3 regions of the Stenotrophomonas sp. YJH_SMC_130 genome follow, and region 3 is predicted to be linked to each of the others. Evidence: predicted binding sites of a transcription regulator. Region 3 holds the regulator's gene; each other region holds the start of a gene.
What was found. Region 3 encodes sigma-54, which starts transcription at its own class of promoters, with help from an activator protein. Its sites were predicted from a motif close to TGGCACGNGCNTTGC; they were not measured.
Positions count from the first base shown of each region.

Region 1 (7,497 bases), on a different contig from region 3:
TTCGGGGTGTAGCTCAGTCTGGTAGAGCGCTACGTTCGGGACGTAGAGGTCGCAGGTTCGAATCCTGTCTCCCCGACCACTCACGTGGTCGCATTGAAGCCTGGTGAAGTCATCCAGGCTTTTTTGTTCCCTGAGGTGGCACTGCTTCGGCGGTGTGAAGAAAACAGCATTCACCCCTTGCCGCCATCGGGGTGAATCGCTAGAATAGGCGGCTCCCTTCGGGGTGTAGCTCAGTCTGGTAGAGCGCTACGTTCGGGACGTAGAGGTCGCAGGTTCGAATCCTGTCTCCCCGACCACTTCGGTGGTCACCAAGAAGCCTGGAAGACATCACTGTCCTCCGGGTTTTTTTGTACCCCGCGCCAGGCCGCCCGCATGACGGGACCTTGCCGGGGCGCACACGTACAATGGCCGCGCTGCCGGCCCACCTGCAGCCCCCTCCCCCACCTGCCGCTTCGGCGTAGACCGATGCCGGCGCTGCATGCCGTTGCTGCGGCGTGCGACACCTGCAAGGACCACCGATGAGTTCCTCCACTTCCGATTCGCCGTCGCTGCTGCACGGTCGCGTCCTCGCGTTTGCCGCGATCCTGCTGGCAGCAGTCAACCTGCGCACTGCGGTCACCTCGATCACCCCGCTGCTGGACGTGCTCGGCCAGCAGTTCGGCTTCGGCACCACCATGACCGGCGTGCTGGGCATGCTGCCGACCGCCTCGTTCGCGCTGTTCGGCGTGGCCACGCCGGCACTGGCGCGGCGCCTGGGCCTGGAACGCACCACACTGCTGGCGATGGCGATGGCGATGGCCGGCCTGCTGCTGCGCTCCAGCGCCGGCAACGTCGGCACGCTGCTGCTGGGCTCGGTAATCGCGCTGGCCGGCATGGGCATCGGCAACGTGGTGGTGCCGCCGCTGGTGAAGCGTTACTTCGCCAACAAGGTCGGCACCATGAGCACGCTCTACATCAGCGTGCTGCAGCTGGGCACGATGCTGCCGGCGCTACTGGCAGTACCGGTGGCCAACGCTGCAGGCTGGCGCGTGTCGCTGGGCATGTGGGCGCTGCTTGCACTGGCCGCCGCGCTGCCGTGGCTGGTGCTGGCCAGGCGCGCACCGAAGCCGCTGGCCGACGCCGCCGATCCCACCGCGCAGCCGCACGGAAAGGTCTGGCGTACGTCGCTGGGCTGGAGCATGACGCTGATGTTCGGCATGACCTCGCTGATGACCTATTCGATGTTCACCTGGCTGCCGCGCATCGTGGTCGAGGCCGGTGGCACGCCCGCGTTCGGCGGCGTGATGGTGGCCGTGTTCTCGGCACTGGGCCTGCTGCCGTCACTGGTCATTCCGTCGATGGCGGTACGCATGCAGAACCCGTTCCCGCTGGTGCTGATCGGCTTCTTCTCGTTCGTGATCGCCTTCACCGGGCTGCTGCTGGCGCCGATGAAGGCGCCCCTGCTGTGGGCCTGCCTGCTCGGCGTCGGCCCGTCCACCTTCCCGCTGGCGCTGACCCTGATCAACCTGCGCACCCGCACCCCGGCCGGCTCGGCCGCGCTGTCGGGCTTCATGCAGGGCGTGGGCTACAGCTTCAGCTGCCTGGGCCCGTTCCTGGTCGGCTGGCTGCATACCGTCAGCAATAGCTGGACGCTCCCGTTCAGCTTCCTGTTCGGCTGCGCCACCTTGATGCTGTGCGCCTCGTGGGTCGCCTGCAAGCCCCGCAAGCTGGAAGATCTCTGGTAGCCCGGCCGGGGCCGCCAGACGGCCCCGCCTACCGCTCGTCAGACACCGGGCAATCTTGACGCCGAACTGACAATTCCGGGCGGATAGTGCCCACGAATGCCCTTCCTTGCCGCGTGCCGGCATCGGGCATGGGGGCGGCAGCGCCGCCCAGGCCACCACTCGGTGTGCGGGGGACTCTCGTTTCAGACAAGACATTGCAGGTCGCTGTCCGGGTTGTATCCGTCTTCAATGGGCGGGAACGCACGAAGGGAGTGACGCGGGCCACGGCCACGCCAAATACTGGCATGTGATTTGCGTCACATTTTCACGGGTTGTCTGGTTCGGAAGCCAAGGGGGTCCCCAATGGTCGTCCACCGCCGGCTGGCGCTCTGCGTCGGCCTCGCATGCACCGCTCTGGCCTGGGCCAGCGGCGCCGCTCCGACCGACCGCGACGCGGCCCTGGCCGAGATCGGTCGCTACCGCGACCAGGCCCGCTGGCTGGATGCGCTCGGCGCAATCGAGCGCGCCAGCCAGCAGCAGCCCAACGACGATCTGCTGTTCAAGCTGCGCGTGCTGACCCTGGGCGACATCGGCAATGCCTGGCGCGCCTGGGAGCTGTACCAGCAGCGGCCGCAGCTGTTCGACGACGCCCAGAAGCAGCGCCTGGAAGGCGACTACCTGGCCAAACTCGTGGTCTGGAGCCTGGCCTACAGCAGCAGCGAGGACAGCCGCCTGGAAGAAGCCGAGTCGACCCTGGCGCGCATGCAGCGCTACGTCGGCGGCGAAGGCACCCCACCCTCGCAGGCCCCACTGCGCATCCGCATGGACCGGCTGATCCTGCTCAACCGGCTGGGCCGCCATGTACAGGTGCGTGAGGAAGCACGAGCCCTGCAGGCCGAAGGCCACACCCTGCCCGACTACGTGCTGCCTGCCGTGGGCGATTCGTTGATGGGCACCCTGCACCCGGAAGAAGCCATTCCGGTACTGCAGGCGGCCGTCGCTGGCGATCCGGCGCGCGACGCCTCGCATTCGGAACTGGCCTACGCCTACCTGGAAAGCGAGCAGCAGGAAAAGGCGATCGACCTGCTGCAGGCATGGCGCGACAAGGAGCCGGCGTGGCGCTGGAGCAATGGCAAATCACCGTACGCGAACTGGTCACGCTACGAGGCAGATCTCAACCTGGCAATGGTGCGCGCTTACAGCGGCGACCTGGTCACTGCGCAGCACGATCTGGAGTCGATGGTGGACATCGCGCCCGGCAACGGAGGCCTGCAGAGTGCGCTGGGCAGCGTCTACATGATGCGCGGCTGGCCACGCAGGGCACTGCAGCGACAGCAGATGGCACACGCGCTGGACCCGCGTGACATCGAACCGCGGCTGGGCATGGAAGAGGCCTACGTCGCCCTGCAGCGCGACGACCTGGCGCGGCCGCTGCACGATGACCTGGTCGCACGCTATCCCACCCAACCGGCTGTCGAACGCATGGACCAGGCCTGGCGTGCGCATCGCGGCTGGCAGCTGAAGGCATGGACCGACATCGGCCGCAGCTCCGGTGGCGGTGGCACCTCGCCACTGGGCAACAACGATCGCCACTACGGTGTGGAAGTGGAGACACCGATCCTTGATGACCGCTGGCGGTTGTTCGCCCTGGCCGACCGGCGCTCGACCGATTTCCAGGACCAGCGCATCGATCCCCTGTGGCTGGGTGCGGGCGTGCGCTACCGCTTCGGGCAGCTGGATGCGGAAGCGGCCGTCCTGCGCGCCAACGACCACATCGGCGATACCGGCCTGCGGACCGCCGTCGGCTGGCAGTTCAACGATTACTGGCACGCCGGCCTGGTGGCCGCGCGCAATGATCCGGAAGCCTCGATGCAGGCGCGCGCGGCCGGCATCACCGCCGACAGCGTGAGCGCACAGGTGGACTACCGGCGCAGCGAGCTCACCCACTGGACGTTCGGCGCCAGCCGCTTCCGCTATGACGATGGCAACCACCGCGAACTGTTCAGCACCCGCCTTGAACAGCGCCTGCTGACCCGCCCGCGCTGGCTGATCGATGGCCTCGCCAGTGCCTACACCAGTCGTGGCAGCCGCGACGATGCGCCCTACTTCAACCCGAAGCGCGACCGCATGATCGAGATCGGGCTGCGCATCGACCAGCAGCTGTGGCGGCACTACGAACGCCACTTCCGCCACCGGCTGACGGTCTCGCTGGGCGACTACTGGCAGGACGGCTTCGGCAGTGCGCTGGTGCCGTCGGTGTCGTACATGCACGAATGGCAGCTGGGCCCGGGCCGCGTGTTCGAGTACGGCGTGCGCTGGTCGCGGCCGGTCTACGACGGCCACCGCGAGCGACATATCGGCTTCGAAGCCGCACTGCGCTGGGGAGACTGACATGGCCTGCTTCCTGCGACTGATCGTGCTCCTGCTGCTGGCCATCACGCCACCGGCCTTGGCGCAGCAGGCCGCGCATCTCGATGCGATCGACAATGGCCTGCTGATCCTCAGCTACCACGACATCCGCGACCAGGTTGCGGCCAAGGGCGATGCCGATACCTATGCGGTGAGCACGCAGAACTTTGCCGCACACCTGGACTGGCTGGGCGCGCATGGCTATCACCCGGTCTCGCTGTCGCAGGTGATCGATGCCTCGCAGGGCCGGGCCACGCTGCCGCCCAAGCCTGTGCTGCTGACCTTCGATGACGGCCTGCGCAGCGTCTACGACAAGGCCTTCCCATTGCTGCAGGCCTACCGCTACCCGGCGCTGGTGGCGGTGATCACCGACTACGTGGACATGGCTCCGGGCCGCACCATCGACTACGGCTACCGTCCGTTCGGCCGCGATGACTTCGTCACCTGGGCGCAGCTGAAGCAGATGCACGACAGCGGCCTGATCGAAGTGGCCAGCCACACCGACGACCTGCACCACGGCGTGCTGGCCAATCCACAGGGCAATTCAACGCCCGCCGTGGTCACCCGCATCTACAGCCCGGCCACGCACAGGTACGAGACTGAAACGCAGTATGAGCAGCGCCTGCGCGCCGATCTCTCGCGCAGCGTGCAGCGCATCGAGCAGCACCTGGGCGTGCGCCCGCGCGCCATCGTCTGGCCATACGCCGCCTACAACCAGTTGAGCAACGACATCGCCGAACAGCTGGGCATGCCGGTGTCCTTCGATCTGGAGGGCCGCAGCACGCCGGTGGCCAGCGACCTGCATGGCCTGGCGCGCTTCCTGGTCAGCGACAATCCGACCGTGGAAGGGCTGGCCTACGAGCTGCGCCGCGATGTCGCGCTCGATGGCATCCGTGCCCTGCAGATCGACCTGGATGATGTCTACGACGCTGACCCGACGCAGCAGGCACGCAACCTCGATGCGCTGGTCGAACGGGTCAAGCGCATCGCGCCGACGCACGTCTACCTGCAGGCGTTCGCCGATCCGGACGGCAACAACACTGCCGATGCGCTGTACTTCCCCAACCGGCACATGCCGATGCGTGCGGACCTGTTCAGCCGCGTTGCCTGGCAGCTGAAATCCCGCGCCGGCGTGAAGGTCTACGCATGGCTGCCGGTGCTTGGCTTCGAGCTGCCCGACCCGGTGCAGCGCAAGGCGCTGGCGATCCGCAACGGCGATCCCGATGGCATGTACCGGTTGGACTTCACCAACCCGAAGGCCCGCCAGATCATGCTCGACATCTACGAGGACCTGGCGGTCAATTCCTACTTTGAAGGCCTGCTGTTCCATGACGACGGCTACCTGCGCGACACCGAGCTGCCGGCACTGGCAGCCGGCGGCGATGGCAGCGCGCGCACGCAGGCGCTGATCAGCTTCACCCTGGCGCTGCGCGACAGCGCGCAACGCTGGCGCCCGAAACTGGCCACCGTGCGCAACCTGTACGCTGAGCCGGTGCTCCGCCCGCAGAGCGAGGCCTGGTTCGCGCAGCGCCTGGACCTGTTCAACAAGGCCTATGACCAGACCGCGCTGATGGCGATGCCGTGGATGGAAGGCAGCCAGCACCCCGAGCGCTGGCTGGACCAGCTGCTGGCCGCAGTACGCGCACACGACCCGCAGCTGCAGCACACCCTGTTCGAGCTGCAGACCGTCGATTGGCGCAACGGGCAACCGATTCCCGCCGAGCGCCTGCGCGCACAGATCCGCCAGTTGCAGGCGCAGGGCGTGCACCACTTCGCCTGGTACCCGGACGATTTCATCGCCGACCAGCCCTCCACCCGCGATGCCCGCGCGGCGATGTCCGCCGGCACCTTCCCGTACCCGGAGAAGTGACATGGACATGCATCCGCTGCTGCAGGTCCTGTTCCAGTTCGCCTTCTACTACCCGATGGTGATGGCGTTCTTCTGGATGTCCGGCGGCCTCTACTACTACTACCGGCGCGAACGCCACTCGCGGCCACGCAACGATCCTCCATTGATGGTCGATCCCCCCTTCGCGAGCCTGCTGGTGCCTTGCCACAACGAGGCAGAGAACCTGGATGACACGCTCACTGCGGCGCTGGCCCAGCGTTACCCCGCCGACTACGAAGTGATCGCCATCGATGATGGCAGCAGCGATGACACCGGCGCGCGGCTGGATGTGCTGGCGGCAAGGCACCCACGGCTGCGCGTATTGCACCTGGACCGTAACCTGGGCAAGGCCAATGCGCTGCGCATGGGTGCACTGGCCGCTCGCTCGGAGTACCTGGTGTGCATCGACGGCGATGCAATGCTGGAGGAACATGCGCTGCACTGGATGGTCTGGCACCTGGTCAGCGGCAACCGGGTCGGTGCGGTCACCGGCAACCCGCGCATCCGCAACCGCTCCACCCTGCTCGGACGCCTGCAGGTGGCCGAGTTTTCCTCGATCATCGGCATGATCAAGCGCGCGCAGCGCGTATACGGGCGCATCTTCACCATCTCCGGGGTGATCGCCGGCTTCCGCCGTACCGCCCTGCACCAGGTGGGCTGGTGGTCGGATGACATGGTGACCGAGGACATCGACATCAGCTGGCGCCTGCAGCGCGCGCACTGGGACATCCGCTACGAACCCAATGCGCTGTGCTTCATCCTGATGCCGGAGACCCTCAAGGGCCTGTGGCGGCAGCGCCTGCGCTGGGCCCAGGGCGGCGTGGAGGTGATGCTGCGTCACGCGCGCTCGCTGCTGCACTGGAAAGAGCGGCGCATGTGGGGCGTGCTGCTGGAGTACGTGCTGAGCGTGATCTGGGCCTACACCATGTTGTTCATCGTGCTGCTGTGGGCACTGGGCAAGTTCATCGAGCTGCCGCCGCAGCTGCATATCGCCAGCCTGCTGCCGCAGTGGCATGGCGTGATCCTGGCGCTGGTCTGCCTGCTGCAGTTCGCCAGCAGCCTGATCATCGACCGGCGTTACGAAACACAGATTGGACGCAACTATTTCTGGGTCATCTGGTACCCGATGGCGTACTGGCTGATCAGCCTTTCCACCACCCTGGTGGCGCTGCCGAAGACACTGCTGCGCCGTCGCAGCAAGCGCGCCACCTGGACCAGCCCTGACCGGGGGATCCGATGAACGCGCAACGCCCGTCCAACCGCTTCGACTCACGGATGATCCGCAAGCCACACCGCCAGCCGCGCTTTCAGCGCACCGCCTGGGGATTCGTCACCCTGGCGTTCTGGGGCTTCTACTTCTACCTGTGGGCGCCCCTGGTGACCCTGTTCTCGTGGTTGGTTGGCGGCCAGCTGGCCTGGCAGCAGCTGTACGAACGGCAAAGCCAGTTCGATCCCTACGTGCTGGTGGCATTGCCGCTGATGCTGTTGTGCGCCAGC
Region 1 covers NZ_JCAFSH010000006.1:59,633-67,129, reverse strand. The annotation lists tRNA gene AC5P5V_RS10450 (tRNA-Pro) at 3-79, shown strand; tRNA gene AC5P5V_RS10445 (tRNA-Pro) at 220-296, shown strand; gene AC5P5V_RS10440 (CynX/NimT family MFS transporter) at 519-1,724, shown strand; gene pgaA (poly-beta-1,6 N-acetyl-D-glucosamine export porin PgaA) at 2,067-4,094, shown strand; gene pgaB (poly-beta-1,6-N-acetyl-D-glucosamine N-deacetylase PgaB) at 4,096-5,982, shown strand; gene pgaC (poly-beta-1,6-N-acetyl-D-glucosamine synthase) at 5,984-7,240, shown strand; gene pgaD (poly-beta-1,6-N-acetyl-D-glucosamine biosynthesis protein PgaD) at 7,237-7,497, shown strand, end outside.
Region 1: pgaA (poly-beta-1,6 N-acetyl-D-glucosamine export porin PgaA) is a predicted target of sigma-54. The motif match lies at 2,005-2,019, and genes of this name have one in related genera.

Region 2 (7,497 bases), on a different contig from region 3:
TGCCGCAGGGCCGCCTGCTGGTGGTGCTGCGCGATCCGCGCGACATGCTGCTGGACTGGGTGGCCTACGGTGCCGCCGCACCGCTGGCGATGACCTCGCTGGCCGAAGCCAGCGAATGGCTGGCGCGCGCGTTGGCCCAGGTCGCCGCCCTGCACGAGGACGATCTGTACCCGCAGGTGCTGCTGCGCATCGACCAGATCGGCAACGATCCGCAGGCGATGGCCGAACTGCTGGGCCGACTGTTCGAGCGGCCGATGCCGCCGGCCGCGCAGCTGGGCGCGCCGCGCTTCCCGCCGGGCCACTGGCGCAACTACCGCGACGTGATGAGCGCCGCCTTCGCCAAGCTCACCCCGATCGCGGTGCGCCTGGGTTACCCGGAAGAGTGAGGACACGCCGATGCAACTGAGCAGCCACAGCCTGACCAACGGTGCACCGATCGACCGCGAATTCGCCGCAGGCGATGCCGCGGGCTTCGCACCGGACCGCAATCCGCACCTGGCCTGGAGCGATGTGCCGGAGGGCACCCGTTCGTTCCTGCTGGTATGCGTCGATCCGGACGTGCCGACCGTGCCGGAGACGGTCGACCGCACCGACATGAGCGTGCCACGCGACCAGCCGCGCTGTGATTTCGTGCACTGGGTGATGGTCGATATTCCGGCTTCGGTGCGCGAGATTGCCGCAGGCAGCTGCAGCGACGGCTTCGTGGTGAAGGGCAAGACCACGCCGGCCGGGCCGGCCGGCAGCCGCCAGGGCCTGAACGACTTCACCGGCTGGTTCGCCGGCAACCCGGACATGGCCGGTGACTACCTGGGCTACGACGGCCCCTATCCGCCGTTCAATGACGAGCGCGTGCACCGCTACTTCTTCCGCGTGTTCGCGCTGGACGTGGCATCGCTGCAGCTGCCGGCACGCTTCAGCGCCGCCGACGCGTACCGGGCCATGCACGGCCACGTGCTGGCCGAAGCGGCACTGCACGGTACCTACACCTTGAACCCCGCATTGGCCTGAGCGGGCAATGTGCTTCTGTAGAGCCGAGCCCATGCTCGGCTGCTTTTCCCGATAGACAGCAGCCGAGCATGGGCTCGGCTCTACAACGCACAATGAAGAAGGGCGGCCTTTCGGCCGCCCTTCTGTCGTTTTACTTCTTCTCGATGGCCGACTCGACCACCATGTCCAGCACATACGCCTGCGACGGCGCATCGGCCGGCGGGTTCTTCACTTCGTAGCGCTTCACGCGCACCACGTTGCGCACGCCGTCTTCGTGGGTGTAGCCCTCGATGTTGCCGTAGAAGTTCTCGAACTTGCCCGGCTCACCCTGCTTCAGGCCCTTGTCGTCGAACTTCACTTCGCGCACCTGCAGGCACTGGTAGTCCGGAATCAGCGGGTGCGAGCACTTCTCGGTCTTCGCGGCCACTTCCAGGAACACGGTTTCGCCGGCGCCGCCGTAGCGGGTTTCAGCGGTCGGTTCCGGGTTGAACACCAGCACGTCGCCCTTGGCGTTGGTCAGGGTCAGCTTGCCATCGGCATCCTGCTCGGCCTTCAGTTCGCCCTGCAGGCGGCTCGACACGGCTTCGTCCAGCGCCATCAGCGCCTTGTCGGTGCAGGCCATCATGGTCGAGGCCATCGCACTGACCGTCAGCTTGCCGTCGGCCAGGGTGTAGCCGCCGCCCATGCGGTTGCAGGTGTTGCTGACCGACAGGCGGCCCTCAGCGAAGTCCAGGGTGACCGGCTTGTCTTCGCGGGCGAACAGCGCGTCGATGCGCTTGCCGTCGGCGCCGGTGGCCTGCTGCAGCAGCCAGTGCTGGCTCTGCAGGCGCTGCGCATCCAGGTGCGCCAGCGTCTGCTGGTCCGCTGCCTTGGTCGCGGCCGGGGCCACGTCGTCGCCGCCATTGCCGGCCGGGGCCGGGGTCTGGCTGCAGGCGGCCATCAGGGCCAGCGGGAGGAGCAGGGTGAGCTTGCGGTTCATGGTGATTCTCCTTGGGGAACCGTGGGGGAAACGGGGTGGGGCCGGCCATGGGGTTACCGTGCCCCAGTGCTGTTCAGCTGCCGGAGGGCAACCACAGCAGCAGCGCCGCGCCCAGCGCGATGCGGTAGAGGGCGAAGGCGGTGAACCGGTGCGACTTGATGTAGCCCATCAGCCACTTCACTACGACGAAGCCGGTGACGGCCGCGGCAAGGAAGGCCACGCCCACCTCGGTCCAGTTCTCGCTGCCCAGCTGCCCGTCCCTGGCCAGTTCCAGGAAGGTGTAGGCGCTGGCGGCGAACATGGTGGGAATGCCGACCAGGAACACGAACTCGGCGGCAGCGGCGCGGCGGCTCAGGCCCAGCAGCATGGCCAGGAAGATCGCCGAGGCCGAGCGCGAGGTACCGGGGAACACGCCCGCCACCACCTGCGCCAGGCCGACGCCGATCGCCACGGTCCAGGTCACCTGGTCGCGGTCGGGCAGGCGCGCGGTGTAGGCCTCCACCAGCAGCATCCAGGCGCCACCGATGATCAGTGCCCAGGCCACCGGGCTGACCGTCTCCGGCAGCGACCAGCCGGCCTTGCGCACCACCAGGCCGACCACGGCGGTGACCAGGAAGGCGGCGCCCAGCTTGAACAGGTACTCACGGTTCCCGCGTTGGTTGAAGCCGGTGGCCAGCTGCAGCAGGCGCTGGCGGAACACCAGCACCACGGCCACGATCGCGCCAGCCTGGATGACGATGTTGAAGAAGTCCGAGCGGGCACCCAGCCAGTGCTGGGCGATGAGCAGGTGGCCGGTGCTGGAGATCGGCAGGAATTCGGTCAAGCCTTCGAGGATGCCCAGCAGCAGGGCGGAGAGCAGGTCGGACATGGACGGTGCGGGCACGCGCGGCGGAAGGAAGAAGGTCGAGAGGATAGACGATCCCTGCTGCACCAAACGGGTGCGTCTGATGGCGGGTGCACCGGTTTGGTGCGCACCGTTCTGCACCAGCGCGGGGCAGCCATATTGAAATCAACAACTTGCGGGTATCAAAAAGTTGGCACGGTCATTGCTTTACCTCAGCAGGCATTCATCCCCATCCGAGGTCGTACCGATGTCCGTGGAAAACGTTGAGAAGCTGATCAAGGACAACCAGATCGAGTTCGTCGATCTGCGTTTCGTGGACATGCGTGGCGTCGAGCAGCACGTCACCTTCCCGGTCAGCATCGTCGAACCGTCGCTGTTCGAAGAAGGCAAGATGTTCGACGGCAGCTCGATCGCCGGCTGGAAGGGCATCAACGAATCGGACATGGTGCTGCTGCCGGATCCGTCCAGCGCCTACGTCGATCCGTTCTACGCCGATCCGACCATCGTGATCAGCTGTGACATCCTCGATCCGGCCACCATGCAGGCCTATGGCCGCTGCCCGCGCGGCATCGCCAAGCGTGCCGAGGCCTACCTGAAGTCCTCCGGCATCGCCGAAACCGCGTTTTTCGGCCCGGAGCCGGAATTCTTCATCTTCGACTCGGTCCGTTTCGCCAACGAAATGGGCAACACCTTCTTCAAGGTCGACTCGGAAGAAGCGGCGTGGAACAGCGGCGCCAAGTATGACGGCGCCAACAGCGGCTACCGTCCGGGCGTGAAGGGCGGCTACTTCCCCGTCCCGCCGACCGACACCCTGCACGACCTGCGCGCGGAAATGTGCAAGACCCTGGAACAGGTCGGCATCGAAGTGGAAGTGCAGCACCACGAAGTGGCCACCGCCGGCCAGTGCGAGATCGGCACCAAGTTCAGCACCCTGGTGCAGAAGGCCGACGAGCTGCTGCGCATGAAGTACGTCATCAAGAACGTCGCGCACCGCAACGGCAAGACCGTCACCTTCATGCCCAAGCCGATCGTCGGCGACAACGGCAGCGGCATGCATGTGCACCAGTCGCTGTCCAAGGGCGGCACCAACCTGTTCTCCGGTGACGGCTACGGTGGCCTGAGCCAGCTGGCGCTGTGGTACATCGGCGGAATCTTCAAGCATGCCAAGGCCATCAATGCCTTCGCCAACTCGGGCACCAACAGCTACAAGCGCCTGGTGCCGGGCTTCGAGGCGCCGGTGATGCTGGCCTATTCGGCCCGCAACCGTTCGGCGTCGTGCCGCATTCCGTGGGTCTCCAACCCGAAGGCGCGCCGCATCGAAATGCGCTTCCCGGATCCGATCCAGTCCGGCTACCTGACCTTCACCGCGCTGATGATGGCCGGCCTGGACGGCATCAAGAACCAGATCGACCCGGGTGCACCGAGCGACAAGGACCTGTACGACCTGCCGCCGGAAGAAGAGAAGCTGATCCCGCAGGTCTGCTCCTCGCTGGACCAGGCGCTGGAAGCACTGGACAAGGATCGCGAGTTCCTGAAGGCCGGCGGCGTGATGAGCGATGACTTCATCGACGGCTACATCGCGCTGAAGATGCAGGAAGTGACCAAGTTCCGCGCGGCCACCCACCCGCTGGAATACCAGCTGTACTACGCCAGCTGACCGGGCGCGATGGCGGTGGGTTCCCCCTCCCACCCGCCGCCATCGCCTCCGTTCTCGCGGCTGGGGAGCCGCGGTTGTAGGGGGTCAGATCCGTTTCGCGCCGCGAAAGGGCTCTGACTCCACCCAGGGGCAAGAGAGAGACCGGATACGCGACCAGGGCCGCCCTCCCTCCCGCGTCGGTCGTGCAAGGAGAGAGGCACGGCCGTCCCGGCCCTGTACGTGTCCGGTGCAACAGCCACGGTCATCACCCTGATGACCTGTGGTTGCCTGATGCCAACGCGCGCTGGCGCGCTGGCCCCATCCACCATCGGGACATGCGCATGAAACTGATCTCCGCCATCATCCGACCGTTCAAGCTCGACGAGGTCCGCGAGGCCCTGTCCGATGCAGGCGTGTCGGGCATCACCGTGACCGAAGTGAAAGGTTTCGGTCGCCAGAAGGGCCACACCGAGCTGTATCGCGGCGCCGAGTACGTCGTCGATTTCCTGCCCAAGATCAAGATCGAAACGGTGGTCACCGACGAGCGTGCCGACGCGGTGATCGAAGCGATCCAGTCGTCGGCAGGCACCGGCAAGATCGGTGACGGCAAGATCTTCGTCACCGCCGTTGAACAGGTCATCCGCATCCGCACCGGCGAAATCGGTGCCGACGCGCTGTAACCCCCTTCCGGAGATTCCCCCCATGAAGATGCGCCTTCTCACCGGGTGGCAAGCCCGGTTCCACCTGGTGTGCCTGCTGATGCTGCTCAGCGCGCTGGCCGCCGGTGCCTGGCCGGGCAGCGCCCACGCCCAGGCCCAGGTCTCGCCGTTGCCGAGCGAAAGCGTGGCGGTCGAGCCGCTGCACGATCCGGTCGCCAGCGCCGCTGCGCCGGCCGTGGCCGAAGCGGCCGCCGCCTATGATCGTGGCGACGTCGCCTGGATGCTTACCTCTACGTTGCTGGTGCTGCTGATGGTGGTGCCGGGTCTGGCCCTGTTCTACGGCGGACTGGTGCGTTCGAAGAATGTGCTGTCGGTGCTCAGCCAGATCCTGGTGGTGTTCTCGCTGGTGCTGCTGCTGTGGGTGGCCTACGGCTACAGCGCGGTGTTCAGCGCGGGCAATCCATTCTTCGGTTCGTTCACCGAGTTCGCCTTCCTCAAGGGCTTCACCCCGGATTCGGTGGGCAACACGCCGATCAAGGGCCTGCCGGATTACCTGTTCGTCGCCTTCCAGTCGACCTTCGCCGGCATCACCACCGCGCTGATCGTCGGTGCCTTCGCCGAGCGCATCAAGTTCCGTGCGGTACTGCTGTTCTCGGCACTGTGGTTCACCCTCAGCTACATCCCGATGGCACACATCGTCTGGGGCGGCGGCTACCTGGGTGAACTGGGCGCGATCGACTTCGCCGGTGGCACCGTGGTGCACATCAATGCGGGCGTGGCCGGCCTGGTCGGCGCGTGGTTCGTCGGCAAGCGCCTGGGCTACGGCCAGACCGCGCTGAAGCCGCACAACGTGCCGTTTACCTACATCGGCGCGATGCTGCTGTGGGTGGGCTGGTTCGGCTTCAATGCCGGTTCCGCCGCCGCCGCCGATACGGTGGCCTCGCTGGCCTTCCTCAACACCGTGCTGGCCACCGCTGCTGCCGTGCTTGGCTGGACCCTGGTGGAGGCGATCGGCAAGGGCAAGCCGTCGGCGCTGGGTGCGGCCTCGGGTGCGGTGGCCGGGCTGGTCGGCATCACCCCGGCCTGTGGCACCGTCGGGCCGCTTGGCGCGATCGTGATCGGCTTTGTCGCCGGCGTGGTCTGCGTGTGGGGCGTGACCGGTCTCAAGCGCCTGCTGAAAGTGGACGACACGGCCGACGTGTTCGGTGTGCATGGTGTCGGCGGCATCGTCGGCGCGATCCTCACCGGCGTTTTCAGTGCACAGTCGCTGGGCGGTACCAAGGCCGATCTGGATATCGCCCATCAGGTGTGGGTGCAGGTGGTCAGCGTCGGCTTGACCGTACTGTGGTCGGCGGTGGTGACCGCGGTCATCCTGCTGGTGGTCAAGGTCGTGGTCGGCCTGCGCGTGACCGAAGAGGCCGAACGCACCGGCCTGGATGTGACTTCGCACGGCGAGTCTGCCTACGAGGCCTGAGGCAGCGGTGCACGGACGGGGTGGGTGCCGGCCGTTGGTCGGCACTTCCCCGTCCTGGTTCTGATAGTTGCCAAGCTTGCTTGGCACAGGGTCTGGGTCTGCTCTGGTGAGTGCCGACCGTTGGTCGGCACAGCCCGAGTGGCGCATCCACGCCTGGCGCGGATCAACAGAATCTATCTTGTGGCATGCATCATCGCGCCTGATCACGCACAATCAGGCCATGCACCCGATCCGCACCACTGTGATGCTCTCGGCCTGCCTGCTGCTGGCCGCCTGCGCTTCCACGCCACGAGAGACGCGCAACCCGCTCGCCACCTGGGTGCCGTCACCCAACCAGAACGCGCGCACGCCGGTCATCATCGTCATCCACCATACCGATCAGAAATCGGTGCAGCAGAGCCTGCGTACGCTGCGCACCGCCAACAGTGGCGGGCCGGTCAGCGCGCACTACCTGATCGGCGCCGATGGCCATCGTTACCAGCTGGTCGCTGATGAACGCCGTGCCTGGCATGCCGGCGCCGGGCGCTGGGGCACCATCACCGATCTCAACTCGGCCTCGATCGGCATCGAACTCGACAACGATGGCCGCAGCCCGTTCAGTGCGGCACAGATCGAATCGCTGATCCTGCTGCTGCGTGATCTCACCACGCGCCTGAACATCCCGCCGCGCCAGGTGATCGGCCATGCCGACCTGGCGCCGACGCGCAAGCAGGATCCGAGCCGCTTCTTCCCGTGGCAACAGCTGGCCGAGGCCGGTTTCGGCGTCTGGCCGCGCGCGGCCGACGGCGCGGCACCGGAAGGCTTCGACGCGTGGAATGCGCTGGCCCGCTTCGGTTATCCGCTCGACAACCGCGAAGCCACCGTCGCCGCCTTCCACCGCCGCTTCCGTGGCCGCGACGACCTGCCGAAGACGCTGGA
Region 2 covers NZ_JCAFSH010000002.1:215,156-222,652, reverse strand. The annotation lists gene AC5P5V_RS05235 (tetratricopeptide repeat protein) at 1-386, shown strand, start outside; gene AC5P5V_RS05230 (YbhB/YbcL family Raf kinase inhibitor-like protein) at 397-1,008, shown strand; gene AC5P5V_RS05225 (META and DUF4377 domain-containing protein) at 1,139-1,966, opposite strand; gene AC5P5V_RS05220 (undecaprenyl-diphosphate phosphatase) at 2,040-2,834, opposite strand; gene glnA (type I glutamate--ammonia ligase) at 3,058-4,467, shown strand; gene AC5P5V_RS05210 (P-II family nitrogen regulator) at 4,788-5,126, shown strand; gene amt (ammonium transporter) at 5,149-6,579, shown strand; gene AC5P5V_RS05200 (N-acetylmuramoyl-L-alanine amidase) at 6,800-7,497, shown strand, end outside.
Region 2: glnA (type I glutamate--ammonia ligase) is a predicted target of sigma-54. The motif match lies at 3,002-3,016, and genes of this name have one in related genera.

Region 3 (7,497 bases):
GCAGGGTCGCGCAGAGGATGGGGAGGACGGCGTTCTTGGCGCCGGAGATGCTCACTTCACCGTGCAGCGCAGCGCCGCCGGTCACAACGATCTTGGCCATGTATTCGGGATCTTCTGCGGTTCAGCCGGCTTCGGCCGGGGTCACGGTTTTCAGTGCCAGCGCGTGGATCGCGCCGCCCATCAGGTCGCCCAGCGTGGCATAGACCATGCGGTGGCGGGCCAGCGGCATCTTGCCGGCGAAGGCCTCGCAGACCACGGTCGCTTCGAAATGCACGCCATCATCGCCCTGCACATCGGCGCGGGCGCCAGGCAGGCCGGTTTCGATCAGATTGCGGATGGTGTCGGCGTCCAACGGGCTTTCCTAATAAAATGTGCCTCCATTCTACTTCCGCTGCGTGGCGTCCGCATGGCCGAATCCCTGTTGCCCCCCCGTTCCGTCGACCCTGCCGGCCTGGTGGCCAGTGGCCGCCGCGTGTTCGAGATCGAGCGGCAGGCGCTGGATGCCGTCGCCGACCGCCTTGGCGAGGCCTTCCAGCAGGCCTGCGAGGCGATCCTGGCCAGCCGCGGCCGGGTGGTCGCCACCGGCATGGGCAAGTCCGGCCACATTGCCCGCAAGATCGCCGCCACCCTGGCCTCCACCGGCACACCGGCGTTCTACGTGCATCCCGGCGAAGCCGGCCACGGCGACCTGGGCATGATCACCGAAGCCGACGTGGTGCTGGCCCTGTCCTATTCGGGCGAGTCCGATGAGGTGCTGATGCTGCTGCCGGTGCTCAAGCGCCAGGGCAACGTGCTGATTTCCATGACCGGCCGCCCGCAGTCGAGCCTGGCCACCGCCGCCGACATCCACCTGGATGTAAGCGTGCCGGCCGAGGCCTGCCCGCTGGCGCTGGCGCCGACCTCCAGCACCACCGCCTCGCTGGCGATGGGCGATGCGCTGGCCGTAGCCCTGCTTGACGCACGCGGCTTCACCGCCGACGACTTCGCCCGCTCGCACCCGGCCGGCAGCCTCGGCCGTCGCCTGCTGCTGCACATCACCGATGTCATGCACACCGGCGAGGACCTGCCCAGCGTGAGCGCCGATGCCAGCCTCAGCGAGGCACTGGTGGAAATGAGCCGCAAGCGGCTCGGCATGACCGCCGTGGTCGACGCCGATGGCGTGCTGATCGGCCTGTTCACCGACGGCGACCTGCGCCGGGCGCTGGACAGCGCACTGGACGTGCGCACCGCGAAGATCGCCGATGTGATGACCCGCAACCCGCGCACCATCGGTGCCGACCAGCTGGCCGTAGAGGCCGCGCGGCAGATGGAGACCCAGAAAATCAACGGCCTGATCGTGGTCGATGGCCAGGGCCGTGCGGTCGGCGCCCTGAACATTCATGACCTGTTGCGGGCCCGGGTGGTTTAACCGACAGTCCGTAGACCCCATTCAGTCTGTAATGCCCCACACGCCCCCACCGAGCCTGATCGCCTGATGCCCTGGTCCCCGCTGCCCGCGTTCCCCGCCCACCTGCATGCCGCTGCGGCCCGCGTCCGCCTGGCCTGCTTCGACGTGGACGGTACCCTCACCGACGGTCGGCTGTACTACGACAAGGACGGCAACGAGAGCAAGGCGTACTTCGTGCAGGACGGTCTGGGCCTGAAACTGCTGCAGCAGCACGGCATCCACCCCGTGCTGATCACCGCGCGCAACAGCCAGTCCGCGCTCAAGCGCGGCGCCGACCTCGGCATCGACACCCAGATCGCCGTGGGTGACAAGCTGGCCAGCGTGCAGGCGCTGTGTGCGCAGCATGGCATCGGCCTGGAGCAGGTGGCCTTCATGGGCGACGACCTGCCGGACCTGGCGCCGCTGGGCGCGGTCGGGCTGGCGGTGGCGCCAGCCAACGCCCACCCGTGGATCGCCGAGCGCGTGCACTGGCAGACCCGCGCCGATGGCGGACGTGGCGCCGCCCGTGAACTGTGCGACATCCTGCTGGCCGCCCAGGGCCATGTGGACGCGGTGCTGGCGAGGTTCGGCGCATGAACCTGCCCACCCTGAACTGGCGCACCGTGCTCGGCATCGGCCTGCTGCTGGCGGCCCTGCTCAGCAGCTGGGCCGCCCTGCGCAACCGTGACAAGGGCCCGGCCACTGCCGGCCAGGACGCCGGCGTGGACTACATCCTGCACGACTTCCAGATCGTCGCACTGGATGAGCAGGGCAAGGAATCGACCACCCTGCGCGCACCGCGGCTGGAACGGCAGCGCGGCGACCAGACCATCAACATCGCCACCCCACTGTTCGAGATGCCGGACAAGGATGGCAAGCACTGGACCCTGCGCGCCGAGACCGGCTGGCTCAGTGCCAAGGGCGACGAGATGAAGCTGCGCGGCAATGTCGCTGGCGACAGTCCGGCCGATCCGGGCGTGGTGCCGACCACGTTCCGCACCGACCACCTGGATGTGTTCCCGAAGGAAAACCGTGCCCGCACCGATGCGCGGGTCACCATGACCCGTCCCGGCATGGAACAGTCCGGCGTCGGCTTCGAGGTGGATTCGAAGAACAACACGTATCATTTCCTCAGCCAGTCCAAGGGCCGTTACACGCCCCGACGCTGATTCCGCCACCCTCCTGCGACGTCCCCGGACCGGCGCAAGGAAGGCGGCCCACCCACCCGCCGCCGGTTTCCCGGACGGCCCCACCGGTAGAACGGACCCCGATGAAGATCCCCTTTGCAGCCGTACTCGCGCTCGGTCTCCTGGTTCCCAGCGCTGGCTTTGCCAAGTCCACTGATCGCAACGAGAACATGAACATCGACTCGGGCGCCCAGTCGGGCGTGCTCACCGGCGATGGCAAGACCGTGCTCTCGCAGGGCGTGACCGTTACCCAGGGCACGCTGGACATCCGCGCGTCCGAAGCGGAGATCTACCTCAAGGACGGCGAGGCCGTGCGTGCGGTATTCACCGGCAAGCAGGCCACGATGAAGCAGCAGCTCGACGACGGCACCTGGATGGACGCGGTGGCTGATCGCATCGACTACGACATCAAGACCGAGATCATCACCCTGACCGGCAGCTACAAGGTCACCAGCGCGCGCGGCACCAATGCCGGCCAGCGCATGGTCTACAACACCCGCACCGGGGAGATGAACTCCGGTGGCGATGGCAGCCGCGTGCGCACTGTCATTCCGCCGAAGAACAAGAACGCGGCGGCACAGCCGGCCGCCGCACCCAAGGCGGCGGCTCCTGCCAGCGCGCCGGCCAGGCCGGCGGGGAGCAAGAAGTAATGCTCGTCGCCAAGGGCCTGCGCAAGCGCTACAAGCAGCGCGAAGTCGTCAAGGACTTCGGGCTGACCCTCGACGCCGGTGAAGTGGTCGGCCTGCTCGGCCCCAACGGTGCCGGCAAGACCACCTGCTTCTACATGATCGTCGGCCTGGTCGCCGCCGATGCAGGCAGCATCGTGCTCGACGGCAAGGACATCACCAGCGACCCGATGTACACCCGTGCCAAGCAGGGCGTGGGCTACCTGCCGCAGGAGCCGTCGGTGTTCCGCAAGCTGACCGTGGCCGACAACCTCCGCCTGGTGCTTGAACTACGCGAAGACCTGGATTCGGCCGGCCGCGAGCGCGAATTGAACAGCCTGCTCGACGAGCTGCAGCTGGGCCATGTCGCCGACCAGCTCGGTGCCAGCCTGTCCGGTGGCGAACGTCGTCGCTGCGAGATCGCCCGCGCACTGGCCGCGCAGCCGCGCCTGATCCTGCTCGACGAACCGTTTGCCGGTGTCGACCCGATCTCGGTGGGCGAAATCCAGCGCATCGTCACCCATCTCAAGCAGCGTGGCATCGGCGTGCTGATCACCGACCACAACGTGCGCGAGACCTTGGGAATCTGCGACCGCGCGTATATCCTCGCCGAGGGCACCGTGCTGGCCCAGGGCTCGCCGGAGGCGATCCTGGACAACGCTGACGTACGTCGCGTCTACCTTGGGGATTCCTTCAAGCTGTGACCGCAGGTGCTGGGTCCCTTTCCTTCCATTCGGCACAGGCATGAAGACTCGGCTGCAGACATCGTTGGGACAGCAGCTGGTGCTCACCCCCCAGCTGCAGCAGGCGATCAAGCTGCTGCAGATGTCCACGACCGAGCTGGAGCTTGAAATCGCCCAGGCCGTGGAAAGCAATCCGCTGCTGGACTGGGCCGACAGCAACGACAGCAGTGCCGCCAATGAAGGCGGCGACAACACGGACGCCGACACGCCGGCCGAACGCACCGACAATGGCGACGACTGGGCACCGGCCGAGCTCGACTGGAGCGCTGCCGGCAGTGGCGGCAGCTTCGACGATGATGATGACACCGGCAGCGCCGCCGAGCGCGTGGCCGAAACCGAGACGCTGGCCGACCACCTGCTGTGGCAGCTGCACCTGTCGCATCTTTCCATGCATGACCGCAGCATCGGCGCTGCGCTGATCGATGCGTTGGACGACGACGGTTACCTGCGCGAACCGCTGGCCACCATCGCCGAAACCCTGCTGCCGTCGGTCCATGCCGATGAGGATGAAATCCTTGCGGTGCTGCATCGCATCCAGCGCTTCGACCCGGTCGGCGTTGCCGCACGCACGCTCGGCGAATGCCTGCAGCTGCAGCTGGATGTGTTGCCTGGCGACACCGCGGGCCTGGCGCTGGCGCGGCAGATTGCCGCAGGCCCGCTGGAACGGCTGCCACGCAGTGGCGTCGCCGGTCTGGCCCATGAACTGAAACAGCCGCTGGATGAGGTCGAGACGGCGGTCGCCCTGCTGCGCTCGCTGGACCCGCGTCCAGGGACCCAGATCGCGCCGCTTTCGCAGGATACCTACGTGGTGCCCGACGTGGTGGTGTGGCGGCAGAACGGCATCTGGCGCGCGGCGCTGGCCGCCCATGCCGGGCCGAAGGTGGTGATCCACCGTGGCTACGAACAGCTGATCCGCCGCTGTGGCGAGGCCGACGCCGGCTACCTGCGTGGCCAGCTGCAGGAGGCGCGCTGGCTGCTGAAGGGCCTGCAGCAGCGCGGCGAAACCCTGCTGCGGGTGGTGCGCAGCCTGATCCTGCAGCAGGCCGGTTTCCTCGAGTTCGGCGAACAGGCGCTGCGTCCGCTGACCCTGCGCGAGATCGCCGCCGAGCTGGGCCTGCACGAGTCGACGGTGTCGCGCGCGATCGCCCGCAAGCATGTGCGCACGCCGCGCGGCACGCTGCCGCTGCGTGCCTTCTTCGCCTCGGGCATCGATACCGAAGGCGGTGGCGAGGCGTCCAGCACCGCCATCCAGGCGATGATCCGGCGCCTGATCGACGACGAAAATCCGCGCAAGCCGCTTTCTGACGCCAAGCTGGCTGACCTGCTCAAATCGTCGGGAATTCCAGTAGCGCGACGCACCGTGGCGAAGTATCGTGAAGCCATGAACATCTCCGCCTCGCACGAAAGGGTCAGAATCGCTTGACGCACCGCCGCGCCCGGCGGAGAGGTTCATTGGCACATCCGAACACAGGAGAAACCCGATGCGCATCGAAACGTTTGGCAAAGACGTCGAAGTCACCCCGGCCCTGCAGTCCTATGTGGAGGAGAAGCTGGCCCGGATCGGAAAACACTTCGACCAGCACTGCGAAGCGCGGGTGACCCTCAAGCTGCAGAAGACCGAACACCACGTCGACGCCAGCCTCAACATCCCGGGGCAGACCCTGCACGCCGAGGCCGGCGGCCAGACCATGTATGCCGCGATCGACCTGCTTGCGGACAAGCTTGACCGCCTGGTCATCAAGCACAAGGAGAAAAAACAGCAGCACGCACCGCTGCCGGTGGGCGACAATGGTGGCTGATCGCCACCGTTCCCCGCAGACATGCCCCTGACTGACCTCCTGGCGGCCGTGCAGACCCAGCTCTGCGCGGCCACCGACCGCGACAGCGTCCTGCAGGCCGCCGCCGGGTTGCTGGCCTGCCGCCAGGCCAATGCCGAACAGATCTATCTGAACCTGTGCCAGCGCGAAGCCCTGGGCAGCACCGCGATCGGCCACGGTATCGCCATCCCCCACGGCCGCGCGCCGACCCTGGACCGCCCCCGTGGCGCCCTGCTGCGTCTGGCGGCCCCGGTCGACTTCGGCGGCGATGAGCCGGTGGACCTGGTGTTCGCGATGGCCGTCCCGGCCCACTACACCCACCAGCACCTGATGCTGCTGTCCGAGCTGGCCGAGCTGTTTTCCGCGCCGGATATCCGCCAGGCCCTGCGTGAGGCCGGCGATGCCCGGGCCCTGCGCGAGGCGCTGGACATGACCCCACCTGCGAGCGCCGCATGAATACCAGCATCACCGCCCGTGAACTGTTCGAACAGCAGCGCGAGCGGCTGGGGCTACGCTGGGCCGCAGGCAAATCCGGTGAGAAGCGCGAGCTGGAGGCCGGCAATACCGTCTCGCGGCGTCCCTCGCTGGCCGGCTACCTCAACGCCATCTATCCCAACAAGGTGCAGATCCTGGGCACCGAGGAACTGTCCTGGCTGGATGCGCTGGAACCGCGCCAGCGCTGGGAGACCATCGAAAAGATCATGCAGTCGCACCCGCTTGCGCTGGTGCTGACCCGCAACCAGGCCTGCCCGGAAGACCTGCGCGCCGCCGCCGATGAATCCGGCACGCCGCTGTGGTTGTCGCCCAAGCGCGGCCACGAACTGCTCAACCACCTGTCCTACCACCTGGCGCGCACGCTCGCACCGAGGGTGATCCTGCACGGCGTGTTCATGGAGATCTATTCCATTGGCGTGCTGATCACCGGCGAGGCCGGGTCGGGCAAGAGCGAGCTGGCGCTGGAGCTGCTCAGCCGTGGTCACCGCCTGGTCGCCGACGACGCCCCCGAGTTCACCCAGATCGCCCCGGATGTACTCGACGGCACCTGCCCCGAACTGCTGCAGGACCTGCTGGAAGTGCGCGGCCTGGGCGTGCTGAACGTGCGCGAGATGTTCGGCGACACGGCTGTAAAGAAGAACAAGTACCTTCGGCTGATCGTCCACCTGACCAAGCCGATGACCGAACCCACCCCGCATGGCTACGAGCGTCTGACCGGCGACTCGGGCACCCGCCATGTGCTGGACCTGGACGTTCCGCTGATCACCCTGCCGGTGATGCCCGGCCGCAACCTGGCCGTGCTGACCGAAGCCGCCACCCGCCTGCACATCCTGCGCACCAAGGGCATTGATCCGGCGGCCATGTTCATCGCCCGCCACAGCAACCTGCTGGAACGGCGAACACCCTGATCCCCCTGCCCCTCGAAGAGCCTGTCCATGAGCACCGCAATCCCCACCGCCCCGACCCTGATCATCGTCAGCGGCCTGTCCGGCTCGGGTAAATCCGTCGCCCTGAAGACCTTCGAGGACCAGGACTACTACTGCTCGGACAACCTGCCGATCCACCTGCTGCCGGACTTCGTGCGCAGCCTGCTGGCCAACCACGACGGCAGCGCACCGCGCCGCCTGGCCGTAGGCATCGATGTCCGCGGCCAGGCCGACCTGA
Region 3 covers NZ_JCAFSH010000001.1:655,367-662,863, forward strand. The annotation lists gene murA (UDP-N-acetylglucosamine 1-carboxyvinyltransferase) at 1-100, opposite strand, end outside; gene AC5P5V_RS03085 (BolA family protein) at 122-352, opposite strand; gene AC5P5V_RS03090 (KpsF/GutQ family sugar-phosphate isomerase) at 407-1,408, shown strand; gene AC5P5V_RS03095 (KdsC family phosphatase) at 1,475-2,023, shown strand; gene lptC (LPS export ABC transporter periplasmic protein LptC) at 2,020-2,595, shown strand; gene lptA (lipopolysaccharide transport periplasmic protein LptA) at 2,697-3,263, shown strand; gene lptB (LPS export ABC transporter ATP-binding protein) at 3,263-3,982, shown strand; gene AC5P5V_RS03115 (RNA polymerase factor sigma-54) at 4,023-5,444, shown strand; gene hpf (ribosome hibernation-promoting factor, HPF/YfiA family) at 5,503-5,820, shown strand; gene AC5P5V_RS03125 (PTS sugar transporter subunit IIA) at 5,842-6,294, shown strand; gene hprK (HPr(Ser) kinase/phosphatase) at 6,291-7,241, shown strand; gene rapZ (RNase adapter RapZ) at 7,269-7,497, shown strand, end outside.